2 regions of the Aquabacter albus genome follow, and region 1 is predicted to be linked to the other one. Evidence: predicted binding sites of a transcription regulator. Region 1 holds the regulator's gene; the other holds the start of a gene.
The links. Region 1 encodes LexA, which represses DNA repair genes until DNA is damaged. Its sites were predicted from a motif close to TGTTCNNNNTGTGTTCNG; they were not measured.
Positions count from the first base shown of each region.

Region 1 (4,803 bases):
GAAGGGCCTCATGATGCTCCAGGGCTTCACCGGCAGCGGCGGCAACTGGACCGGCGGCAAGATCTATAATCCCGACGACGGCAAGACCTACAGCGCCACCCTCACGCTGGAAGGCGACAGCACGCTGAAGGTGCGCGGCTGCGTGATCGTGCCCTTCTGCGAGACCCAGACCTGGAAGCGGGCGAAGTAAGGCTTATGGCCACCCTGACCCATCTCGACGCCTCCGGCGCCGCACGCATGGTGGATGTCTCCGACAAGGAGATCACCACGCGCGAAGCGCTGGCCGAAGGGCGCGTCGAGATGGCCGCCGAAACGCTGGACCTCATCCTCTCCGGCAATGCCAAGAAGGGCGATGTGCTCGGCGTCGCGCGCATTGCCGGCATCATGGCGGCGAAGCGCACCCACGAGCTGATCCCCCTTTGCCACCCCTTGATGCTGAGCAAGGTGGAGGTGGAGATCTCGCCCGATGCCGCATTGCCGGGCCTCGTGGTGACTGCGCGGGTGCGCACCTCCGGCCAGACGGGCGTGGAGATGGAGGCGCTCACCGCCGTCTCCGTTGCCTGCCTCACCATCTATGACATGGCCAAAGCCGTTGACCGGGGCATGCGCATCGAAGGCGTGCGGCTGCTGGAGAAGTCCGGCGGGCGCTCCGGCCATTGGACCGCGGAAGGCTGACATGGCTCTGATGCTCGTCGACGAGGCCATGGCGCTGACCCTGGCCGACGTCACGCCCCTGCCCGCCGAGACCGTCGCCATCGCCGACGCCCATGGCCGCGTGCTGGCGGAAGACCTGATTTCCCGCCGCAGCCAGCCGGCCGCCGACATGTCCGCCATGGATGGCTATGCGGTGGCGGCTGCCGACATCGAAGCCCTCCCCGCCGCGCTGAAGGTGATCGGCGAATCCGCCGCCGGGCGGCCCTTCGCGGGCCGGATCGCGCGAGGGGAAGCGACGCGCATCTTCACCGGCGCGCTGGTGCCGGACGCCGCCGATACGGTGGTGATCCAGGAGAACACCACGCGGGACGGCGACACGGTTACGGTGGTGGAGCCGACCGCCCCCGGCCGCAACATCCGCAAGGCCGGCTTCGATTTTACTGCCGGACACGCCGTCCTGCGTGCCGGCTGCCGGCTGGACGGGCGCACGGTCATGCTCGCGGCCGCGGCGGACCACGCCTTCGTGCCGGTGCGCCGCCGGCCGCGCGTCGCCATCCTCCAGACCGGCGACGAGCTGGTGCGTCCCGGTGCCGGCACCGGCGCCCCCTCGGACGTGGTGGTCTCCAACGTCTATGGCATCGCCGCCCTGGCCCGGGCAGCCGGCGCCGAGGTGTTCGACCTCGGCCTCGTGGGCGACACCATGGAGGCAACCCGCGCCGCCGTGCGCCGGGCGGCCGAGGGGGGATACGATCTCCTCGTCACCTCCGGCGGCGCCTCGGTGGGCGAGCACGACCTCATGGCGCCGGCCTTGCGCGAGGAGGGCGTTTCCCTCGCCGTCCATAAGATCGCGCTGCGCCCGGGAAAACCCCTGATGTTCGGCCGGCGCGAGGCCCTGCGGGTCCTCGGCCTGCCGGGCAATCCCGTCTCGGCCTATGTCTGCTCGCTGCTCTTCCTGGTGCCGCTGCTCAACGCGCTCCAGGGCGCCGCGCCCGGCCCTGCGCGCGTGCCCGCGCGCCTCGCCGTGGATGTGAAGGCCAACGACATGCGCCGCGATTATGTGCGCGCCCGCATGACCCTCGCCCCCGACGGCGCGCAGCTCGTGACCCCCCTGCCGGTGCAGGATTCGTCCATGCTCTCGGCGCTCGCCGAGGCCGACTGCCTCCTGATTCGCGAGGCCCACGCCCCCGCCGGGGCCGCAGGCGATGCCTGCGAAGCTATAGCTTTCATGGCCTGACGGCGCATTTACGCCATGTTCATGCTTGCGGAACACAAAAGGAACAGCTAATGCTTGTTCTCGATTTGTTTCACGGCTCTTAACCGAGCTGGCAGCGGTCTGGGAGCCGGAAGGAACGGGGCGGCCATGCTCACACGCAAGCAGTACGACCTCCTGCGCTTCATTCATGAGCGCCTGAAGGAGACGGGCGTTCCGCCCTCCTTCGACGAGATGAAGGAAGCGCTGGACCTGCGCTCCAAATCGGGCATCCACCGCCTCATCACCGCCTTGGAAGAGCGCGGCTTCATCCGCCGCCTGCCCAACCGGGCGCGGGCGCTGGAGGTTGTGCGCCTGCCGGACAGCGTGGCGCCGGGCCTTGCCTCTCCGCGCGCCGGGCGCGGCTTCTCGCCCAGCGTCATCGAGGGCAGTCTTGGCCGCGTGCGCCCCATGGCGGAAGACGAGGATGTCGCCCCCACCGTCACGGTTCCGGTCATGGGCCGCATCGCCGCCGGCTCTCCCATCTCCGCCATCCAGACCCGCAGCCACACGCTGAATCTGCCGCCCGAAATGCTCGGCACGGGCGAGCATTTCGCCCTGGAAGTGCGCGGCGACAGCATGATCGAGGCCGGCATCCTGGACGGCGACACAGTGCTCATCCGCAAATGCGACACGGCGGACACGGGCGATATCGTGGTGGCGCTGGTGGACGAGGAAGAAGCCACCCTCAAGCGCCTGCGCAAGAAAGGCGCTTCCGTGGCCCTGGAAGCCGCCAACCCCGCTTACGAGACCCGCATCTTCGGCCCAGACCGCGTGCGCATCCAGGGCCGGCTCATCGGGCTCATGCGGCGCTATTGATCGACCAGCTCGGAAACGGGTCGTCACAAACAAGAATGCCCAGGCAGAGCCTGGGCATTTTGACTTTCAAAGGGTCGAGAGGCTTTGACGCTCACTCGCCCTTGGGCTGGAGCTTGGCCGAGACGATCTTGTCGGGATCCTGCACGGGCTCGCCGCGCTTGATCTGGTCCACATTGTCCATGCCCGAGATCACCTCGCCCCACACGGTGTACTGGTTGTCGAGGAAGCGGGCATCGCCGAAGCAGATGAAAAACTGGCTGTCGCCCGAATCGGGGCTCGCCGCGCGGGCCATGGAGACCGTGCCGCGGGTGTGGGGCTGCTTGTTGAACTCGGCCTTGAGCTTCTTGCCCGAACCACCCATGCCGGTGCCCGTCGGGTCGCCGGTCTGCGCCATGAAGCCGTCGATGACGCGGTGGAACGGCACGCCGTCATAGAAGCCCTCGGAGACCAGCTCCTTGATGCGGGCCACGTGGCCCGGCGCGAGGTCGGGCCGGAGGCCGATGACCACTTCGCCCTTGGTGGTTTCGAGGACGATCACTTCGTCAGCCATGGGGCTGCTCCTTTGGTGGGAGGAAACCGGAAAGCGCTTCTCGCGCTTTGAACAAGGCGGCGCGCTATTTCGCGTCCGCCGCCACCTGCATCTTCACGATGCGGTCGGGGGTGCTCACCGTGCCGTTATTGGCCTGCGAGCCCTTCTTGATCTTGTCCACGAACTGCATGCCCGAGACCACCTCGCCCACCACCGTGTACTGGCCGTTCAGGAACGGCGCGGCGTCGAGGCAGATGAAGAACTGCGAATTGGCGCTGTTGGGTGCGGAAGAGCGGGCCATGCCCACCGTGCCACGCACAAACGGGGTGCTAGTGAACTCGGCCGGCAGGTTCGGATATTTCGAGCCGCCCGTGCCGTTGCCGAACTGGCCGTCGCCGGTCTGGGCCATGAAGCCGTCGATCACCCGGTGGAACGGCACATTGTTGTAGAAGCCCTCGCGGGACAGCAGCTTCAGCCGCTCCACGTGCTTGGGCGCAAGATCCGGCCGCAGGGCGATGACGACCCGGCCATAGGTGGTGTCGAGATAGAGCGTGTTCTCCGGATCGGGCTTGGCCTGGGCCTGGGCGGCGGCCGGCAGGGCTGCGGCCACCATGAGCGCGAAAGCGAGGACGATGCCGCCGGAAATGCGGCCGAAGACACTGCGCATGAAGCTCTCCTTGGGCTGCCGCACCCTTAAGCGCGGTCAAGTTTGGTGGGGCGCCTGGGCTCAGGCCCTCTTCGGGAATTTGGCCTTCAGGCGCGCGAGCACCGCCGGCGGGACGAAGGCGGAGACGTCGCCGCCCATGGCCGCGATCTGCCGCACCAGAGTGGCGGTGATGGGGCGCACGCGGGGGGAAGCGGGCAGGAAGACGGTCTGGATGTCAGGCGCGAGCGTGCCGTTCATGCCGGCCATCTGCATCTCATAATCGAGATCGGTGCCATCGCGCAGGCCGCGGATCAGCAGGCCGGCGCCGGTGTTCTGCGCCGCCTCCACCACCAGATTGTCGAAGGTGAGCACGTCGAGGGCGGTGCCCTCTTCTGCTGCCACCGGGCCGCAGACCTCTTCCAACATGGCGAGGCGCTCGGCCGGGGTGAAGAGCGGCGCCTTGCCGGGGTGGATGCCCACGGCCAGAACCAGCCGGTCGGCGAGGCGGCAGGCGGAGCGCACCACGTCCAGATGCCCGTTGGTGGGCGGATCGAACGATCCGGCATAGATGGCGGTGCGGGTGGTGTGGGCGACGGCATTCATCGGGCGCAAGCGTTAGCCCGCCCCGCGCGCGGGCGCAATGGGGGCGGATGGTCCGCCCCCGTTCCGATCAGAGATTGCCGGTCAGAGATTAACGCCGCCCGACACCTCGATGCGCTGCCCGTTCACCCAGCGGTTCTCTTCGCCGAGGAAGGCCGCGATCATCGGGCCGATATCGTCCGGCAGACCGGCCCGGCCAAGGGCGGTGGCCGCGGCGACCTGGCGGTTGCTCTCCGCATTGTCGCGCACCACGCCGCCGCCGAAATCGGTCTCGATGGCCCCCGGTGCGATGGTGTTCACCCGGAT
Region 1 covers NZ_JBDZDT010000005.1:103,491-108,293, reverse strand. Annotated here, with positions in the region: gene ABLE91_RS13230 (DUF2147 domain-containing protein) at 1-190, shown strand, start outside; gene moaC (cyclic pyranopterin monophosphate synthase MoaC) at 196-675, shown strand; gene ABLE91_RS13220 (molybdopterin molybdotransferase MoeA) at 677-1,888, shown strand; gene lexA (transcriptional repressor LexA) at 2,015-2,722, shown strand; gene ABLE91_RS13210 (peptidylprolyl isomerase) at 2,814-3,272, opposite strand; gene ABLE91_RS13205 (peptidylprolyl isomerase) at 3,337-3,918, opposite strand; gene coaD (pantetheine-phosphate adenylyltransferase) at 3,979-4,500, opposite strand; gene ABLE91_RS13195 (SDR family NAD(P)-dependent oxidoreductase) at 4,582-4,803, opposite strand, start outside.

Region 2 (4,803 bases), on a different contig from region 1:
CGATCGGCGGCTGATCCTCGTCTACGCCTTCTCCGGCGCCATGGCCGGGGTCGCCTCTCTCGTCTTCCTCGCCCGCCTCAACTCCGCCGAGGGCGATGTCGGCGAGGCCATGACCCTGCCGGCCATCGCGGCGGTGCTCATCGGCGGCGCGTCCCTGTTCGGTGGCGTCGGAACCGTGTTCGGCACGTTCGTCGGCGCCCTGATCCTCACGCTCGTGCTCAACGGCATGAACCTGCTCGCAGTGAATGCGAGCTGGCAGCCCTTGGTGACGGGCGTGATCGTCGTCCTCGCCGTCTGGCTCGACATGATCGGCCGGCGGCGGACCTGAAACCGCATCCCACAACAACAAGCCTGGAGGAAACGCACATGCTGAACCTGAAGTCCCTCGCGGTGGCGATCCCCGCCGCCTTTCTCGCGACGGCAGCGCTCGCCGACGGCGAGACCATCGCCGTGTTCACCAAGAACCAGACCAACCCTTACTTCCAGGCGGTCCGCGTCGGCGCCGACAATGCGGCGAAGTCGCTGAACGCCAAGGTCAACCACTACATCCCCACCAAGCCCGACTCGATCCCTGAGCAGCTCAGCCAGATCGAGGACGTGATCGTGAAGAAGCCGAGCGCCATCGTCTTCATCCCCGTGGACTACAAAGCCATGGTGCCGGGCGTGGAGCAGATCAACGAAGCGAAGATCCCTGTGGTGAACGTCACCGACCGCTCGGCCGGCGGCAAGTTCCTCGCCTTCGTGGGGGCCGACGACTACAACCTGGGTCTTGAGACCGGCCGCTACATGCTGAAGAAGCTGGGCGGCAAGGGCAACATTGTCATCATCGAGGGCGTGAAGGGCTCGCTCACCTCCATCGACCGCGTGCGCGGCTTCAACGATGCCATCAAGGAATTCAAGGACGTGAAGCTGCTGGCGAGCCAGCCGGCCAATTACCAGCGGCTCCAGGCGCTCCAGGTGATGGAGAACCTGATGCAGTCCCACCCGCAGATCGACGGCGTGATGGCGGCCAACGACGCCATGGCCATCGGTGCCATCGAGGCGCTCGACGGCGCCAACCGCAAGGCGCAGGTCATCGGCATCAACGGCACCAAGGAAGCGGTGGACGCCATCAAGGCCGGCAAGCTGCTCGCCTCCGGCGACTATAACGGCTTCGTCCAGGGCTGCATCGGCACCATGGTGGCCATCCGCTCGCTGCGCGGCCAGCCCATCGTCACCGAAGTGGTGCTGAAGCCCACGGTCGTCGACAACACCAATTACCAGCCCTACGACGCCGCGGTGGAAACCCGCACCTGCCCCACCTGGGACCAGGCGGCCGCCATGGCCACCAAGACCAACTGATCTTTGAAAGAAGGGGCGGCCGGGTTCAAGCCCGGCCGCCATGCGCCATGCTCGCCCCGCTCGCCTTCAACCATGCCGGCATCACCGTGCCGGACATTTTCGCCGCCGTGGACTGGTACAGCCGCGTGCTGGGCTTCACCCACATCATGGGGCCGCGCCTCCTGGAGCCGGCCTCGGCCGCGACCCACGAGACGCCCTCCATTTTCGGCCCGCGCTTCAAGCGCGCCTATCAGGCCCATCTCCTCACCGCCAACGGCACCGGCATCGAGCTGTTCCAGTTCGTCGAGCCGCCCGTGGACGAGCGGGAGGCGGAGAACATGGCCTATTGGCGGCGCGGCCCCTGGCACTTGTGCTTCACCCATCCCGACGTGTCGGGCATGGCACAAAGGATCGAGGAGAATGGCGGGAAGCTGCGCAATTCCCCCACCTTCTTCGTGCCGGGCCGGCCCTGGCAGCTTGTCTATTGCGAGGACCCCTGGGGCACGGTCATAGAGATCATCTCCCACAGCTATGCGGAGATCTTCTCCAACTGGCCCCAGCCGGGCATGACCGTTCCCCCCGTTTTCATCGACCGGCCGGCTGATGCCGGCCCATCCGCCTGAGGAGAGAGACATGCTGTTCGTCATTCACGGCATCGACCGCGAAGGCGCGCTCGATGCGCGCAAGGCCCATTACGAGGCGCACAAGGCCTTTCTCTCCGACACCAGCCCCTATGGCGTGACCATCGTGATGTCCGGCCCGCTGGTGGCGGACGACGGCGCCACCATGATTGGCAGCCTGTTCCTCCTGGAGGCGCCCGACCGCGCCACTGTCGAGCGCTTCAACAAGGCGGACCCGTTCCACGCGGCCAATATCTGGGAGTGCGTGACCATCACCGGCTTCCTGCGCCGCCAGGGCTGAGCGCCAGCGACCCTTCTTGAATAATCACGTCATCACCCGGGTCTAGATGGTCTAGCCTGCGGGCCGAATCGGCCTCTTCTTTCAAGCGACAAACCTGGAGAATTTTCGTGGCGCTCCGCCTTCACACCATCATTGCCAGCACCCGTCCCGGCCGCGTCGGCCCTGCAGTTGCGACCTGGTTCCACGAAGCCGCCCGCGAGCATGGCGCGTTCGACGCCCATCTCGTGGACCTCGCGGACTTCGAGCTGCCGGTCTATGACGAGCCGCACCATCCGCGCATGCGCAAATACACCCACGAGCACACCCGCCGCTGGAGCGCGAGCGTGGAGGCGGCGGACGCCTACGTCTTCGTGACGCCGGAATACAATTACGGCCCGACGCCGGCGCTGGTGAACGCGCTGAACTACGTCTACGGCGAGTGGAACTACAAGCCCTGCGGCTTCGTCAGCTATGGCGGCGTCTCCGGCGGCCTGCGCGCAGTGCAGATGACCAAGCAGATCGTCACCACCCTGAAGATGATGCCCATGGTGGAAGCCGTGATGGTGCCCATGGTGGCGCAGCAGCTCAAGGAAGGCGTCTTCGCCGCCAACGACCTCCAGCGGCAGAGCGTGGGCGAGCTTCTGGGCGAGCTTCACAAATGGGCCGGCGCCCTGGCGCCGCTGCGGGTCGGCTGATCCCCGGGCGTGGCGTCCGGTATCGGGCGCCGCGCCTGTCTCCGGCAAGGGTTTCTTCACCATCTCTGCGTGTGTTTCGAAAAGAACAGATTGCGAACAGAGAACAAATGCGGTACGAAAATCCGCATCGGATTAGCCCTTGCACTGGGAAGAGAGCGCAGCGATGACTCAGTCGACCCTCAGACTCGTCGAAGGTTCCTCAATGGATAAGACGAAGGCACTCGACGCCGCGCTGTCTCAGATCGAGCGGCACTTCGGCAAAGGCTCGATCATGCGGCTCGGCAAGAGCGGCAAGGTGATGGAGATTGATACCGTTCCCTCCGGTTCCCTCGGGCTCGACATCGCGCTCGGCATCGGCGGGCTGCCGCGCGGACGCGTGGTGGAGATTTTCGGCCCGGAATCATCGGGCAAGACGACGCTTGCGCTCCATACTGTGGCCGAGGCGCAGAAGAAGGGCGGCGTATGCGCCTTCATCGACGCCGAGCATGCGCTCGACCCCATCTATGCGCGCAAGCTCGGGGTGAATCTCGACGAACTGCTCATCTCCCAACCCGATGCGGGCGAGCAGGCTCTGGAGATCGCCGACACGCTGGTGCGCTCCGGCGCTGTGGAGGTGCTGGTGGTGGATTCGGTGGCGGCGCTGACCCCGCGCGCCGAGCTGGACGGCGAGATGGGCGACAGCCAGCCGGGCATGCAGGCGCGGCTCATGAGCCAGGCGCTGCGCAAGCTCACCGCGTCCATCTCCAAGTCCAACACCATGGTGATCTTCATCAACCAGATCCGCATGAAGATCGGCGTGATGTATGGTTCGCCCGAGACCACGACCGGCGGCAACGCGTTGAAATTCTACGCTTCCATCCGCCTCGACATCCGCCGCATCGGCATGATCAAGGAGCGCGAGGAGGTGGTGGGCAACCAGACCCGCGTGAAGGTGGTGAAGAACAAGCTTGCACCGCCCTTCAAGCAGGTCGAGTTCGACATCATGTATGGCGAGGGCGTCTCCAAGACCGGCGAACTCCTGGATCTCGGCGTCAAGGCCGGGATCGTCGAGAAATCCGGTGCCTGGTTTTCCTATGACAGCCAGCGCCTGGGCCAGGGGCGTGAGAACGCCAAGACCTTCCTCAAGCAGAATCCAGAGGTTGCAGGCCGGATCGAATCAGCGATCCGCCAGAATTCCGGGCTGATCGCCGATCAGATCCTCGCCGGCAGCCCGGAAGAGGATGCAGACGGAACTTCGGAGGAATGAGGTTCCGGTGTGCGCGCTCCGACATGGGCGCGCACACCTTCCGGTACGGCTTTCTGGACAAGCGGAAACGGCATCGCTAAAGGGTCGGGTCCCTTTGCTAGGCCTCTCTCGGGCACCGGCAGGGGCGACGAAGCCGCGAGGGGCTTTGTCAGGCGCGTTCCAGAAGTGATGGTGGTCGGCACATGAGCGGCGTCAACGAGATCCGGTCGACCTTTGTCGACTATTTCGTCAAAGAGGGTCACGAGGCGGTGTCCTCCTCCCCGCTGGTCCCGCGCAATGACCCGACCTTGATGTTCACCAATGCGGGCATGGTGCAGTTCAAGAACGTCTTCACCGGCGTCGAGAAGCGGCCCTATTCCCGCGCGGTGACGGCGCAGAAGTGCGTGCGCGCGGGCGGCAAGCACAACGACCTCGACAATGTGGGCTACACGGCCCGCCACCACACCTTCTTCGAGATGCTGGGGAATTTCTCCTTCGGCGATTATTTCAAGGACCGGGCCATCGAGCTCGCCTGGAACCTCGTGACGCGCGAGTTCGAGCTGCCGAAGGACCGGCTCCTCGTGACCGTCTATTCCGAGGACGAGCAGGCGCACGCCCTCTGGAAGAAGATTGCGGGACTGCCGGACGACCGGATCATCCGCA
Region 2 covers NZ_JBDZDT010000010.1:17,526-22,328, forward strand. Annotated here, with positions in the region: gene ABLE91_RS23440 (ABC transporter permease) at 1-328, shown strand, start outside; gene ABLE91_RS23445 (sugar ABC transporter substrate-binding protein) at 367-1,341, shown strand; gene ABLE91_RS23450 (VOC family protein) at 1,389-1,943, shown strand; gene ABLE91_RS23455 (YciI family protein) at 1,954-2,241, shown strand; gene ABLE91_RS23460 (NADPH-dependent FMN reductase) at 2,349-2,915, shown strand; gene recA (recombinase RecA) at 3,079-4,161, shown strand; gene alaS (alanine--tRNA ligase) at 4,344-4,803, shown strand, end outside.
Region 2: recA (recombinase RecA) is a predicted target of LexA. The motif match lies at 2,997-3,014, and genes of this name have one in related genera.